3 regions of the Companilactobacillus bobalius genome follow, and region 1 is predicted to be linked to each of the others. Evidence: predicted binding sites of a transcription regulator. Region 1 holds the regulator's gene; each other region holds the start of a gene.
The links. Region 1 encodes NrdR, which represses ribonucleotide reductase genes. Its sites were predicted from a motif close to ACACNATATATNGTGT; they were not measured.
Positions count from the first base shown of each region.

Region 1 (4,609 bases):
TTCCTTATCTTCTCCAGAGATAATTTCGATTTTAGCATCTTGTTTGATAGGACGTTCAAGATCAACTAAAGTATCATTAAGCTTACCAGCAACAGCTTTCTTACCCAATGATGTGCTAATTGATTTAGCAACATCTAAAGTAGTTGTGCCTTCGTCAAACTCCTTAACTGAATCGTCTGGGAATGTTAACTTGATTTTTGACATATACTTTTCCTCCTAATATTTAGATAACAAAAAATGCGTCTCTGAAGTATAGACATATCCTAAGACATGTACATACTTCAGGGACGCATTTCTACGCGGTTCCACCCACTTTAAAACTGTATAACAAATAAACAGTTTTCACTCTATGGTTATAAAGTAACCGGCAATTATACAGTTTTATGTGAAAGTGGTAACTCCAGTAATGGGTAAGCTTCCAGTGACCGTACCCTCCCTGAATAGAACCGAAGTGTTATCTTTCATGGCTTTATTGAAACATTAATTTTTAGATAATGCAAGCTATTTTTTAAATCTTCTATTTTCGCCGGTCACAATTACTTCTCGAGATAAATATTTAACTCGTTCCATAATACGCTTAGCCTTAACAGGTTCTTCTTCTCCACGTTGGTTTACAGCTAGATGTTGTTCTAATTCTTTCATCGAAAAATTAGATGAAAAGAACGTTGGTAAATTCTCTTGCATTCGATATTGTAAAATAACACCTAATACTTCATCACGAATCCAACTAGACATCGTATCAGCTCCAATATCATCCAACATCAGAATATCGGCACCTTTAATTTTATTAACTTTTGCCAACACATTATTTTGACCAATAGAATCCTTCATTTCAACTGCAAAGGTTGGAAAATGCATTAAGGTCGTATGAACATCATGTTTAAAGAGTTCATTAGCAATGGCTCCTAAAAGATATGTTTTACCTACTCCAAAATCACCGGCCAAATATAGGCCAGGTGTAAAACTATCTTGATGTAAATAATTATCAATGAAATCCAAGGCTTTGGCTAGAGCATCTTGTCTACCTTCGCCATCGTAATCATCCAACTTGGCACGACGAATATCTGGAGCCATATCCATTAAAACAAACCCTGATTCGTACTGACTTCGCTTCTCTCGGTTTTGAGTACGCTCATTAGGATAATAGGCCACTTCAATATTATGATTGTTAACAATCAATTTAGGATAATATCCACGTGTCAATTCACTCGTATGTCGCTTGTTATTATAAAATTCATAAATGCTAGCTGCACTAGTAGAGATTGCATTAGGATTGATTCTATCGCTATTCTCCTTCAAAAATCTCTGCACATCGGGATCGTTCAAAGCACTATTAAGAAGACGGCGATAGTCCTCCGTCAAATTCTTTGAATTCAAATATTCTGCTAATCTACTACCTAAATTTTCCATACTTAATTATCCTTATTTCTTAATCTCTTCAAACGATTCTGAAGATCATCCTGTTCATTTTTTTGATTCTTTTGTGCAGGAACCTTAGCCTTCACTTTGCTCCAGTCAGTTGCTTGTTCAACTTTACGATTCTTATTGTTATAACGACGTTTAGGATTACGACTCTTAGTTTGAAAATCATTAATTCGTTTCAGAGCCTGTTCCGGCGTCTTGACATCATTTTGCTGCCAATCATTAGCCATAGTTTCCATTAATGGCAAAGTCAAAGTAGGTGAAGTTTGCAAAATATAGTACACCATAATATTTAATACAGCTGGAGACAAGTAGGTTTTTGTCGCCATATTTCTCAATGCATTGGTTTCCACTGTACCAGTAAAGCCACCACTTTTTTGCTTTTGAGCAGCCAAAAAATCAGCCGGACGCAGTGAACGAGCCTGTTTCAACAACAATTGATCAGCCCGATTTAATTGCCCATCAGTCTGCTCAGTTGGTTCAGATTCCGTGTTAGCTTGCTGCTTAACTGAGATATTAGCGTTCTTTTCAAAACGGTCTTGTACCGCCTTTTTCAGACGTGCAGGATCAATTTTATTATTGACAATATCACAAGTCTTACCAATCAAATCAATCAACGTAATCTCGTCTAAACCATAAAACGCATGAAGATTTAAAATCAATTCCTGATTCTCTAACAAATTATCAGGATGAATTCTAAATAATTGTTGGATACGATCCGAAATTAACTCCCAATCTAATTGGGGAATCTCTTCTTCATTCAACGACGGCTTTTTATTATCTGTATTATTTACTTTAAAACTATCTTGAGTATTCTTTACTTCTGTTGGCGTATTGATCAAATCACTATTGCTTAACTGGAAGACTTCCAAAAAATCTTTCGTTATCTCATGTGAATTTTGCAAGATCAAATCTGAATGCGCATATTTATCGGCCAATAAATGATATTTACTCTCACCAACTTGCTCATAAAGAAAAATACTCATCAAGTCATCTTTAAAAAACTCATCTGGTGATAAGGGTTCAAAAAGTTGATAGATATAATAAGGTCCTAAACTATCTTTCTTTTGATAGGTCCTAATTAAGCCTAGAGCCTCCGTCTTGATTCGTGCTTCATAAAATCGTTTCAAATCAATACCAAGTAAACTCATCAATTCAGCATGGCTTTTTCTTTGTGTGACGACCTCTTTATTAGGTAATTTTTCCCACAGCAGCAAGTACAAACTGAAAGCCTCAGTACCTAAAATGGGCAAGTATAAGTCAGTCAAAACATGACGATCATCATCATTCAAATGACCACTTGGCAAACACCAATAACCTACTAAAGGTGTAAATTTATCTGATTCAAAATTACTCACGGACACTAATACTCCCCTTACTTCTTATCAATTTTTTTACCGTTAGACATCATTTCTTGGACTTCTTCCATGAATCCATTCATATCTTTAAATTCACGATAAACACTGGCAAAACGAATATAAGTTACGTCATCTACTTTGGATAGAATTCTCATAACATGTTCACCAATTAATTGTGAGCGAACTTCACTTTCACCAGTTGATCTAATTTCGTTTTCTACTTTATCGACGATACTATTCATTTGATCCATTGTTACAGGACGTTTTTCAGCAGCACGAACTAATCCACGTAATAACTTTTCACGGCTGAATTCCTCTCTGTTGCCATTCTTTTTGATAACCAACAATGGCGATTTTTCCAATCTTTCAAACGTTGTGAATCGCGTTCCACAGTATTCACATTCACGTCTTCTTCTAATGGCGCGTCCTTCATCACTGGGACGACTGTCAATAACTTTTGATGAATCATGATGACAATGCGGACAAATCAAAATTCCAGCCTCTTTTCCAAATTAAAGTTGTGGTATTAACCGACTAAACTCATCCTGAAGATGTGCTAAATCTTCCGAATTATCAATCACAAAGTCAGCACGCTCTTTTTTCTCGTACATCGACATCTGTGAATTGATCTGTTCCAAAGCAACTTCTTTACTTAAAGCATTACGTCTCATCAATCGATGCAATTGGATTTGTGGTTCGACATAGACACTGATCACACCATCAAAGTAATTCTGATAATTGCCTTCAAACAGTAATGGTATTTCAAAAATAGAGATTGTTTTATCTGTTGATCTTTTAACTTCAGCAACCGTTTGTAAAATTTCTTTTTTTATCAAAGGTCTCGTTATTTTATCCAATTTATCTAATTCATCCCTATCGCCAAAAACAATAGAACTCAACTTTCGACGATTAAGATTACCATCCGGCAATAAAATTTGTTCACCGAATTGTTGGGTAATTTGCTTTAAGCCTACAGTTCCGACCTTAACCACATCTCGAGCAACATAATCGGCATCGTATACAATGAATTTATTATGTCTAAATAAATTTAAAACGGTTGATTTACCGGAGGCAATTCCTCCAGTCAAACCATAAATCTTACTCATTTTACTACCTGGCACTTTGGGCAAAAATGCGTACCGCGACCTCCGACCTTAATCTTTTTTATCTCGGTTCCGCATCTTGGACAAGGCGTTCCTTCTTTTCCATAAACTTTTAAATTATTTTGCATAGTACCCTTGTGACCTGTAGCATCCACATAGGTTCTAATTGATGAACCACCAGCAGCAATTCCTTTATCCATCTCTTGGTTAGAGGCTTCAATAATTTTTTGAATATCTTCATCACTAAGATGATTGGATGGTGTCTCAGGGTGTAATTTAACTTTCCAAAGAACCTCATCAACATAGATATTACCTAGACCACTCATAACACTTTGATCCAACAAAACGGTCTTAATGTCTTTGTGATGACGCATAATTCTTGGCTTTAAATTTTGAAAAGTGAATTCAGCCGACAGCGGCTCTGGTCCCAATTTTTTTAGTGATTTATTGTCTGATAAATCATCAGTATTCCACAACTGCATTCGACCAAATTTACGAACATCATTATAAATCATCTTTTGCCCATTATCCAAAGTAAAGATAGCATGTGAATGCTTATCAATTGCACTTGGATCAGCAGAAATCCGATACTTACCTTCCATTCTCAAATGACTAATAATTGTATAACCATTATTCAAATGAATCAATAGAAATTTTGCTCGACGACCGATATCACTGATAGTTGCCCCTGTAACAAATTCAACAAATTGATCCACATCACCAGTA
Region 1 is NZ_MYFM01000008.1:75,627-80,235, reverse strand. Features, by position in the region: gene thrS (threonine--tRNA ligase) at 1-204, opposite strand, end outside; gene dnaI (primosomal protein DnaI) at 502-1,410, opposite strand; gene LKACC16343_RS12130 (DnaD domain protein) at 1,413-2,780, opposite strand; gene nrdR (transcriptional regulator NrdR) at 2,798-3,271, opposite strand; gene coaE (dephospho-CoA kinase) at 3,293-3,886, opposite strand; gene mutM (DNA-formamidopyrimidine glycosylase) at 3,883-4,609, opposite strand, start outside.

Region 2 (4,609 bases), on a different contig from region 1:
AATCAAGAATCGAGTTACCAAATCCATCTGATGAAATTCCATACAGTACCTTTTGACGAGCTTCACGGTCATCAAATGAATTAGGGTGATCGAGATATGTCTTAATCTTAGGTACTAATTGATCATCTTGACTGAATGTTACACCAACTGAAGGATCAGTCAACAAGGCATCAGTATAAGGCGCACTTCTAACTACTATTTTTAGACCAGAAGCAATTGCCTCAATATAGGTCAACCCCTGCGATTCCGTATCACTAGAAGATACAAAAAGATCAGCCATATGATAGTATGGTGAAATTTCATCATGAGCCACTTCACCGGTAAAAATAACATTATCGGTAATATTTAGATCCCTACTCATTTGAACTAATTCTTCCATATCGGGACCGTCACCAACAATTACCAACATAATTTTAGGATTATACTTTAATAATTCTGGCATGGATCTGAGCATATGGTCAATTTTTTTCTCTAAAGCAATACGACTAAGCATCAAAATAACCGGCGTATCTTCTGCTATGCCCAATTTTTCTCGTATGATCGATGCATTAACTGGTTTCGTATACTCTGACAAATCAACACCTGTCGGAACAATTGAGATTGGTGCCTTGATGCCATAACGATCCAAAGTCTCTCTTACTTGTTTACTTGGAGCAACAACCCCTGAAGCATTCTTCAAAAATAGCTTTGTCATTTGCTTAACGTGATATGGCTTCAACAAATGACCATTTAAGACATAATGCAAATAATCCTCATACATTGTGTGATATGTATGAACAAATGGAATCTTTAATTGTTTAGCGACAAACTTTCCTATCATTCCCAAAGAAAATTCTGTCTGTGTATGAACGATATCAAGTTTTAATTCTTTAGCCAATTCAACCGCATGAAACATCCCACGAATGGCGATTCTTCTATCCGTAAACGAGATAAAAGGCACACTAGCCAAACGAAAGATATTAGGTTCAATTGTATTCTTAGGTACATTAGGATCTGTTGTCGTAAAAATATAAACAGAATGACCTTTTCTCTCCAGATCATTCTTCAATGTTTGAATTGATGTTGCTACCCCACTAACTTGTGGAAAGTATGTATCAGTAAAAATTCCGATGTTCATAAGATCACATCTCCTTGCAAACTCTATAAAGTAGATTATAACAAAAAAATGAGGGAAGAACTTCCCTCATCTCTGCCTTACTTTATTAATTTACTAAAACTCTTATTTTGCATTAAGAAATAGAAAATCACCGCACCGATAGCTACAACAACTAACTCACCTAGTCCAACCGTAACAAAGTTCAAGGCAAATGGTAATTTCAAGACAAAATGCAATTCTGCCCCAACAATTAATCCATTTACAACGGCACAAATTACAGGTACTAGCCATAAGAATTTTGTCTTAGCAGGAACCCTTGTAATCAAGTAGCAAGCAATTGCTGTTGCTAACGTTCCTAAAATCAAATCGTATGCCCCTAATGATGCACTAAAGATATTTGAGATAAAGCATCCAATAATCAGAGACCAACTATATTTATGATTAAAAAATGGCAATAACATCAGAATCTCTGAAACTCGAAATTGGATTTGACCGTAGGAAAACGCTGAAATAACAGGTGCGATTGTCACTGCTACATAAAGCGCTGCTACCAAAGCCAATTGTGTGATATCTCTTACTTTTAAATTACTCAAAATAAAACCCTCCACTGTTTTAATTAATTCCGCAGGTTCATCAGTGTAAACTGCTCCTAATAGGTTATCTTATTTTCAACCCGGTATCAAGCTAATAAAAAAGACAAAACCACTTATTGGCTTTGTCTTAATAATTTAGTCTAATGTTCCACGTTTACGTAATTGTTCATCAATTAAATCAAGAACCTTTTGACGATCTTCAGGGTTCTCAACGAAATCATACTTGTCACCATCGATTTTCATCTTAGGACTGTAATCATAATCGTCATACCAACCATCATAACGGCTAAGTAGTTGATGATAATATTCTGGCAAAGTTGGATCTTGTTCTGGTTGTTCATATGAACGACCACGTTTTTCGATACGGTGAATCATTGTGTCATATGAAATATCCAAGTGTACCAATAAATCAGGTGCCTTTTTAGCGGCAGCGTATGGTAGTTCTTGCATCATGTTGTCTAGAAGTTCATCGTAAACTTTTACTTCTTGAGGAGTAGCTCTACCCATGTCAGCATTCATATGAAAGAATAGTGAATCTTCGTAAATTGAACGGTCCAAAACATTATTATCTTGTACCATTGCTTTCTTAATTGAATCAAAACGTTTATTCAAAAAGTAAATTTGTAGTAAAAATGCATATTTCTTAGGGTCTTTATAAAATAATGGCAAAACCGGATTATTATCAACTTGTTCATAGAAAGCCTCAGTTCCTAAGTGTTCTGATAAAATAGTCGCCAATGAACTCTTTCCGGCTCCAATTGCGCCGCTCAATACGATCATCATTATTCTCCTCCGTAGCTTTTTAATTCTTTATTTGATTTGTTAATTTGCAAAAAAACAACATTCACTATGATACCACTTCAATTCTATATATTGTATATATTTTTGAAATTTCACCATATGTGGTATTTATCACAAGCACTCGTTTCTTTATTAATAACGTTTTTAAATAATAAAATAATATTTATCATTAAGCCCTATCGTATTCAGCTTAATCATTCTATAATTGGACTGTACTGATTAAGAAAGGGGAAAAAGTATGGGGAAGAAATTACGAAATATTTTTACCGCTCTCATAACTGGATTAGCCGTTATAATTTTAATTCTTACCTTTAACACTAATAATGTTAAAGCTGCTAAAAACTATACTAGTTCTGATATGATTACAAGCGGTTCTATTAATAAACAAGACAAGATTTACAGCATGAGCAGTACCGTACCAATCACATACGAGTACGATACGACTGGTTACAAACTTGAAAATGGCGATACTTTGACTATCGACGTGCCAAGTCCCTTAGCCGTTACACCAAACGATACTCCATTCAATGTTGTTGGTGACAATGGTGAAGTCATTGGTACAGCTATTTTGAATAGTAGTAATCAAATTGTTGTTACCTTCAACGAAAATGTTGAGGAACTTGAAAGTGTCAAAGGGACGCTTTCTATCAACACAGGAGTTACCGTAGATCGTAATAAAGCTGAAGTTGGTTCAAATGATGTTTATTTCCCTATTAAGGATAAGAATACTCAACAAAGCATTCTTCAAACCAAAGCCAGTGACAAAAACATCTCGAAAAAGGGTGTCTTTGGTACTGATGCCGAGGGTAACGAAATCGTTACTTGGACTATCCTTGCCAACCGTAATGAATTAAACTTCGGTACAATGAGCGTCTTTGATACTATTACTGATCCTAATTTAGAATATGTATCTGGCTCTGTTGTCGTTCAAGAGGCTACCTGGAAGGATAAGGAAACTGGTACCTATAAACGCGGAGATACCGTTCCTTCAAGCAATTACACTCTAAATGAGTCTGGAAATGGATTTGATTTAACCATTCCAAATTCTGGAAAACAAATGTACGCTATAACCTTCCAAACTAAAGTTACAGATCCAAGCAAAGTAACTGATGGAACAGTCTTTAGAAACGACGCTACAATGACAGGAAAAGTTACTGGTAACGGTAATGAGTCACAGGAAATCAATGAAACAGCTTCTGGAAAAGTTTCTGGTGGAACTAATTCCGGTAATGGTAGTGGTAACAAACTCGGTAGTGCTACATTGACTAAATTCAATGAACAAGACAACACTACTCCATTAGCAGGCGCCGTTTATGATCTTTACAAAGTTGGTTCAGATACTCCTGTTCAAACTAATTTGACTACTGATGAAAATGGTCAAATCAAGCTAAATAATCTTGGTGCCGGCGACTATTACTTCAAAGAAGTCACAGCCCCTGCTGGTTATCAATTGAATGAAAACGAAATTCCATTTACCATAACGGGACAAACTACAGCACCTGTTCAAGTAACTGGTGTTGACGAACCTGAAAAAGAAGAATTAGGTTCAATTGTTATTAAGAAAATTGATGCTGAAACTGGCTACAAATTAGCCGGTGCCGAATTCAACATTGTTAATGATAAAGGTGAAGTTGTTGGAACAATCACTACCGACCGTTTAGGTCTTGGCCATTTCTACAACCTACCAGTTGGACATTATAAATTAGTTGAAACTAAAGCTCCCGAAGGTTATCTCAAAGGCGAAGATATTGAATTCGATATTAGTGCTGATAATCTAACACCAAAAATGATTTCCGTTGAAAACGAAAAAGAAATTACTGGTGAAAATGGCTATAGTGCAGTTCTTCAAAAATTTGATCGTGATGATTTAACAGTTGGCGTCCCTGGTGCTGAATATACTCTTTATGGTGATGATGGTATTGCTCTAGAAACTGCCGTAACAAATGAGCTAGGTGTTATCAAAATTGACAATCTTAAACCTGGCAAGTATTACTTCCTAGAAACTAAAGCTCCTGAAGGTTATGATTTAAATCCTGATAAGATTCCATTTACTATCACTGAGAACTCCAATGAGACCGGTGTTGGTACATTAGAAACATCAGACCCTAAGACCGTCACA
Region 2 is NZ_MYFM01000003.1:331,968-336,576, reverse strand. Features, by position in the region: gene LKACC16343_RS06640 (glycosyltransferase family 4 protein) at 1-1,117, opposite strand, end outside; gene LKACC16343_RS06635 (QueT transporter family protein) at 1,195-1,689, opposite strand; gene LKACC16343_RS06630 (deoxynucleoside kinase) at 1,825-2,469, opposite strand; gene LKACC16343_RS06625 (LPXTG cell wall anchor domain-containing protein) at 2,729-4,609, shown strand, end outside.
Region 2: the regulator NrdR is predicted to act here: its motif matches at 2,553-2,568, upstream of LKACC16343_RS06630 (deoxynucleoside kinase).

Region 3 (4,609 bases), on a different contig from region 1:
AAGTTTGATAATTTTTCCATTTCAAGCACCCCCTACTTCGTATTTTAATACAGATAACTATTTTTGTTAATCAATATTTTAATATTGTTTTGCGATAATTATATAAGTAAAAAAGATGCAAACTTGTTAAAATAAGTTTGCATCTTTTTACTAATTTAATTTATTTATCTTTTTTAATAACCATAGTTCTATGCAATCTAGTAGAAACGAGCTACACAAGGGCAACCCATTCCGGTTTGCTACAGAAGTGGAACCATCCGCAAAGTTCAGCGGATAATTCCACTTCTTAGGCAAATCCTCGGAGGCTAACCGTCCCTGCTCCACGCTCTGTCTTCTATCTGATTGGGCAAGCGCCACCGGCACAGTCTGATTGATCAACTAACTCGATGTCTTTCTTGTCATGATTATCATTTTGTTCAGCAAATACTGCAGCTACGTTTTCATTAACCTCTGATTCACGTTCTTGATAAATTTTCTTATCAATTGGTTCCTTAGGAGCTTGTTTGAAATCGGCACCACTATAAGGTAATAGTGAAGTTGATTTCGTTACGTGTCTGTATTGATACATCAATGGTGCAATTTCATCTGCTTCGTTAGGTTGGAATGTGATTGTACAACTAACAGCATTATCAGACCAATATGTTTGTAGAAAGGCCTGTGTTGCAAATTGTTCAGCGATTGAAACTGAACCGGCTGAAGCAAAGTTAGGGTCGTCGGCATTGGCGGCTTTAACTGGGAATTCAACACACATTGTATGCTTTGTATAGACATCAGGTTCAATCTTGTATCCACAAGCCTTTAGGGCTGGTAGTAATGGATCACTATCTTGGAATCTGATTCTTTGAATTAAGTAACCTGCATAGTGGAAATGCATACCTTCGGATACACCAGCTAATTTGGCAACAGTACCTGATGGCTTAACTGTTGTGTGTTTAACTGAAGCTTTACATCCTAATTCCTTTGAGTACTCCTTATCAGCTGCAACAACTGAATGATATAAATCATCAAATTTCTTAGAAACGCGTTGATCGTAAATTGGCTTTTGAATAGTATCTCCTGTTTCAGGATCCGTGGCAGATTCAAAACCAGTCACAACACGATTACCGAAAGTTGTCAAAATCCAGTCTTGAATACCAGACATTGAAACTCCGATACGACGATTCTTTTGAATAACAGCTCTTGAAACTTCCCAGTCGTAATTACTAAATGTAACACGCTTAGTATATCTAGCTGCTAATTCAAAGGCCTCTTCCAATGACCAACCTTGTTCCTGAGCAATCAATGGAAAGACTTCAAATAAATTACATGGTTCACCGTTACTTAAGGAAATTTCACCACAAGGATTAGTCCCTTCAACACCATCATCGATACCTGGTTGATATCCATCAATGGCACGGCCATAATTTCGTGATAATTCTAAGTTAACGATTCCTGGTTCACCATTATGTGTGATGGAATCGGCAATTGGAGCATACTTATTGAACTTCGAATCAACAGCAACACTGTTATTTGAAGCCCAACGGTGATGATAAAGTTTCTTTTGATCTTGCTTCATAGTAATGAAATCATCATCAGTAGCACCACCTAAAGCTAATTCAGCTGAACGACGAACATTACCGGCAACAACCGTTTTACCAATCAAGTTCCCCATATCGGTACAGTCAACGGATGTTAACTTTCTACCAGCAGCATTGTTCAAAACTTCGTTGATATCAAAGAACATTTCAATTAAAGGAACGGGACCTGAAGCTGTTCCACCAAATCCTTTGATCTTTTCACCTTTAGCACGAATCTTAGTAATATCTAAAACAACATCTTTCAAACCATCGTTAGTATCGTTAAAGTGAGCATCAATCATATTTGCATTTCCAACTACCCAACCTTCACGAGTATCAGGAAGTTCATAATGACGTGTATTTTCAAGTTCATGGCTCTTTAACCATTCATCACGGTCAACAGCACCGGCTGCGATTGAATCATCGTATGAGGCGCTCTCTTTGCCAATAAGAACAGTTAAATCAACTTTGTTATCAACAACCGGCATTAATTTCATATTACTTGGTACAACAGAGAAACCAACACCGCCACCCTTCATTAATTGATCAAACATGAATGAGAATGGCATTGAAACAGCCAATTGATCTTGCTTCAAGTAAGAAGGCACGATATGACTATCACCATACTTTTGTGGTCTGATGGCAACAAACCAACAATTGTTTAAAGCATCACCATTACGATGTTGATACTCAGTTCCAGAAATCCAAAGATTTCTACCTGATGGTGTTGCGGCTAAACCGTAAACCAATTTATAAAGATTTTGAGCTTCATTAACCAAGCTGGCATATTGTTCATCAGTTAATGAATCATCCTTCAAACGTGGATCAAGGTTGATGTTACCTTCAATAACACGTTTAACTGTTTCTGACCAATTTTCAGTACGTCCAAGTTCTGGAATCCAACGAGCATAAGTACGTTTATACGTAACCCAGCCTAACTCGCCCCAGTGGGGTTTAATTGTTTTTTTGACTTCGTCAATAAAGTCGTCTGATAAAATAATTTTATTAATTGTATTCATTAATATTCACTCCACACATTTGAAATAACACAATATATAGTACCTTTAATTCTTTTCAATAACAATATATAGTGTTCAACTATTTCTATTGACATTTTAGAAATGGTTTTGCGTATTGATATTTAGGCAATTTAAAAATTAAAAATATCCAATTTGGATTTTAATTTATAATTAAAAATTCAAAGTCGCAATTACTATTCTAATATCTCTCAAGTTTGCTTAGCAATGATTTTTTTAATTTAAAGTCAGTCCTAAATTTCAAGTGGCTCGACTCAAATTTTTTCCTTGACTTGACCAATCAACCGTCAGATTAGCGATTGAGACCATAAATTTTTTTACAAAAAAACTATCTAGCTATTTGACCAGATAGTTTCTTAAAATTTAAACATCTTTTTTGATAAAAAATTGATACAATCCCAAGCCAGCTAAAATTGCGACAACCGGTAAAAATTCGATTCGATATCTTCCCTGAACTTCAATCAACAATTGTGCGGCCGCAAATGCCAACATTGGTAACAACAATAAATATAAATTATTGCCGAACTTTGTTTTAAACAGGCTAAACGAACCTATCCATGAAAAGATTATTAAAATAATCGAACCGATGTATGCCAAATAGTCGACTCGCTCAACCGTCTTAGCTGAATGATTCTGACTATAGCCAGTAAAATTAGTAGCCATAGTACGTTGTGACCACAATCCACCGACCTTGTTGATAAACAAACTCAACCATTTATTATTTTTGTTTAAATAATTTATTTCTTGATGCAATGCCGCTTTTTCTTTCTTGCTCATAACCTTACGTGGCTTGCTTGCATCAATTAAACGATCCATATCAGGCGAATAAGTGCCATTAGATTGATAGTTCAATCCGGTAACAAATTTCCATTCAGGATCATAGTTAGACAATCCATAAGCATTGAGTCCAGAAGCCCTAATTCCCCAACCTGCCAAAGAAAACAGTGCTAAATAAATCACTAGTGATAACAAAATTTTCAGAGGCTTTTGGTAATTGAATTTACCATTTTCAAACATTGTATACAGTATTGCAAAAACCACGATGCCAGCCACAACTACTGGTCCAATCGGTCTGATCAAACAACCGATGGTCAAAGCAACTCCTGATAAAATGTAAGCCCAGAGTTTATCTTGCATGATCAAATAAAATGTTAATAAGTAACATAGTGAGCCTAAATATTGATTGCTGGCTTGACTATTCAAGGCAAACCAATCTAAATCTATCATTAAGAGCAACACTGCTAAACGTGCCACTTTAATATTTTCAAAGATTTTCACAGTTAATAAATACGTGAAAAGTAAAATTAAAGCTTGGTAGATTACATTTAAAAATTGAATTGCAAAAATATGATAACCAAAGATTTTTACAACGCCTAATACATAAACCATGTATCCCGATTGATAAGCAAAACGTGAAAAATAGTCATTGTCAGTTTCATAAAGTTTGGCCCCATGCTGAAGACCAGGTACGCGTGTCCAAAAGTTACCAAAATCACTCAATTGAGTCTTTGGCACAACTAAAACCCAGGTAGTCGCTACTACCATGAAAACAAGCAACATTACTAGAAGAATCGCCCAATTAAGTTTTTTATTTTGGTCACTAATTTTAACTAGGAAATAACCGACTACCCCAACAAATACTAATGCCAACAATAAACTGCCCCAATTAAAAGCACGATTTACCGTAGCATAATTTTCATAATAAAACATCGACATCTTGAAAAGAACTAACGTCGTAAAAATTGCTAAAACACCTAAAATAAACTTACTAATGCCATTTTGAATTTTAAGAATAGAAATCCCCGTCCTTACTATATTGAAAATTTCAAAGTATCCAATATTCTTTAATTCTATCACGCCAAATTACACGTTGTGAAATTAGAGGGGATTCAAAAAAATTCAAATTCTACACTACTTATCTTCAGAGGCATCCTCTGACCCAATTGAATCATCACTAAAAATGCTCTTAGCATGTTCTTTGGTTCCATCACTATATTCAATCATCAAAGAAAAATC
Region 3 is NZ_MYFM01000003.1:229,513-234,121, reverse strand. Features, by position in the region: gene LKACC16343_RS06175 (DUF2975 domain-containing protein) at 1-20, opposite strand, end outside; gene nrdJ (ribonucleoside-triphosphate reductase, adenosylcobalamin-dependent) at 335-2,575, opposite strand; gene LKACC16343_RS06165 (ArnT family glycosyltransferase) at 2,957-4,450, opposite strand; gene LKACC16343_RS14310 (hypothetical protein) at 4,505-4,609, opposite strand, start outside.
Region 3: the regulator NrdR is predicted to act here: its motif matches at 2,603-2,618, upstream of nrdJ (ribonucleoside-triphosphate reductase, adenosylcobalamin-dependent).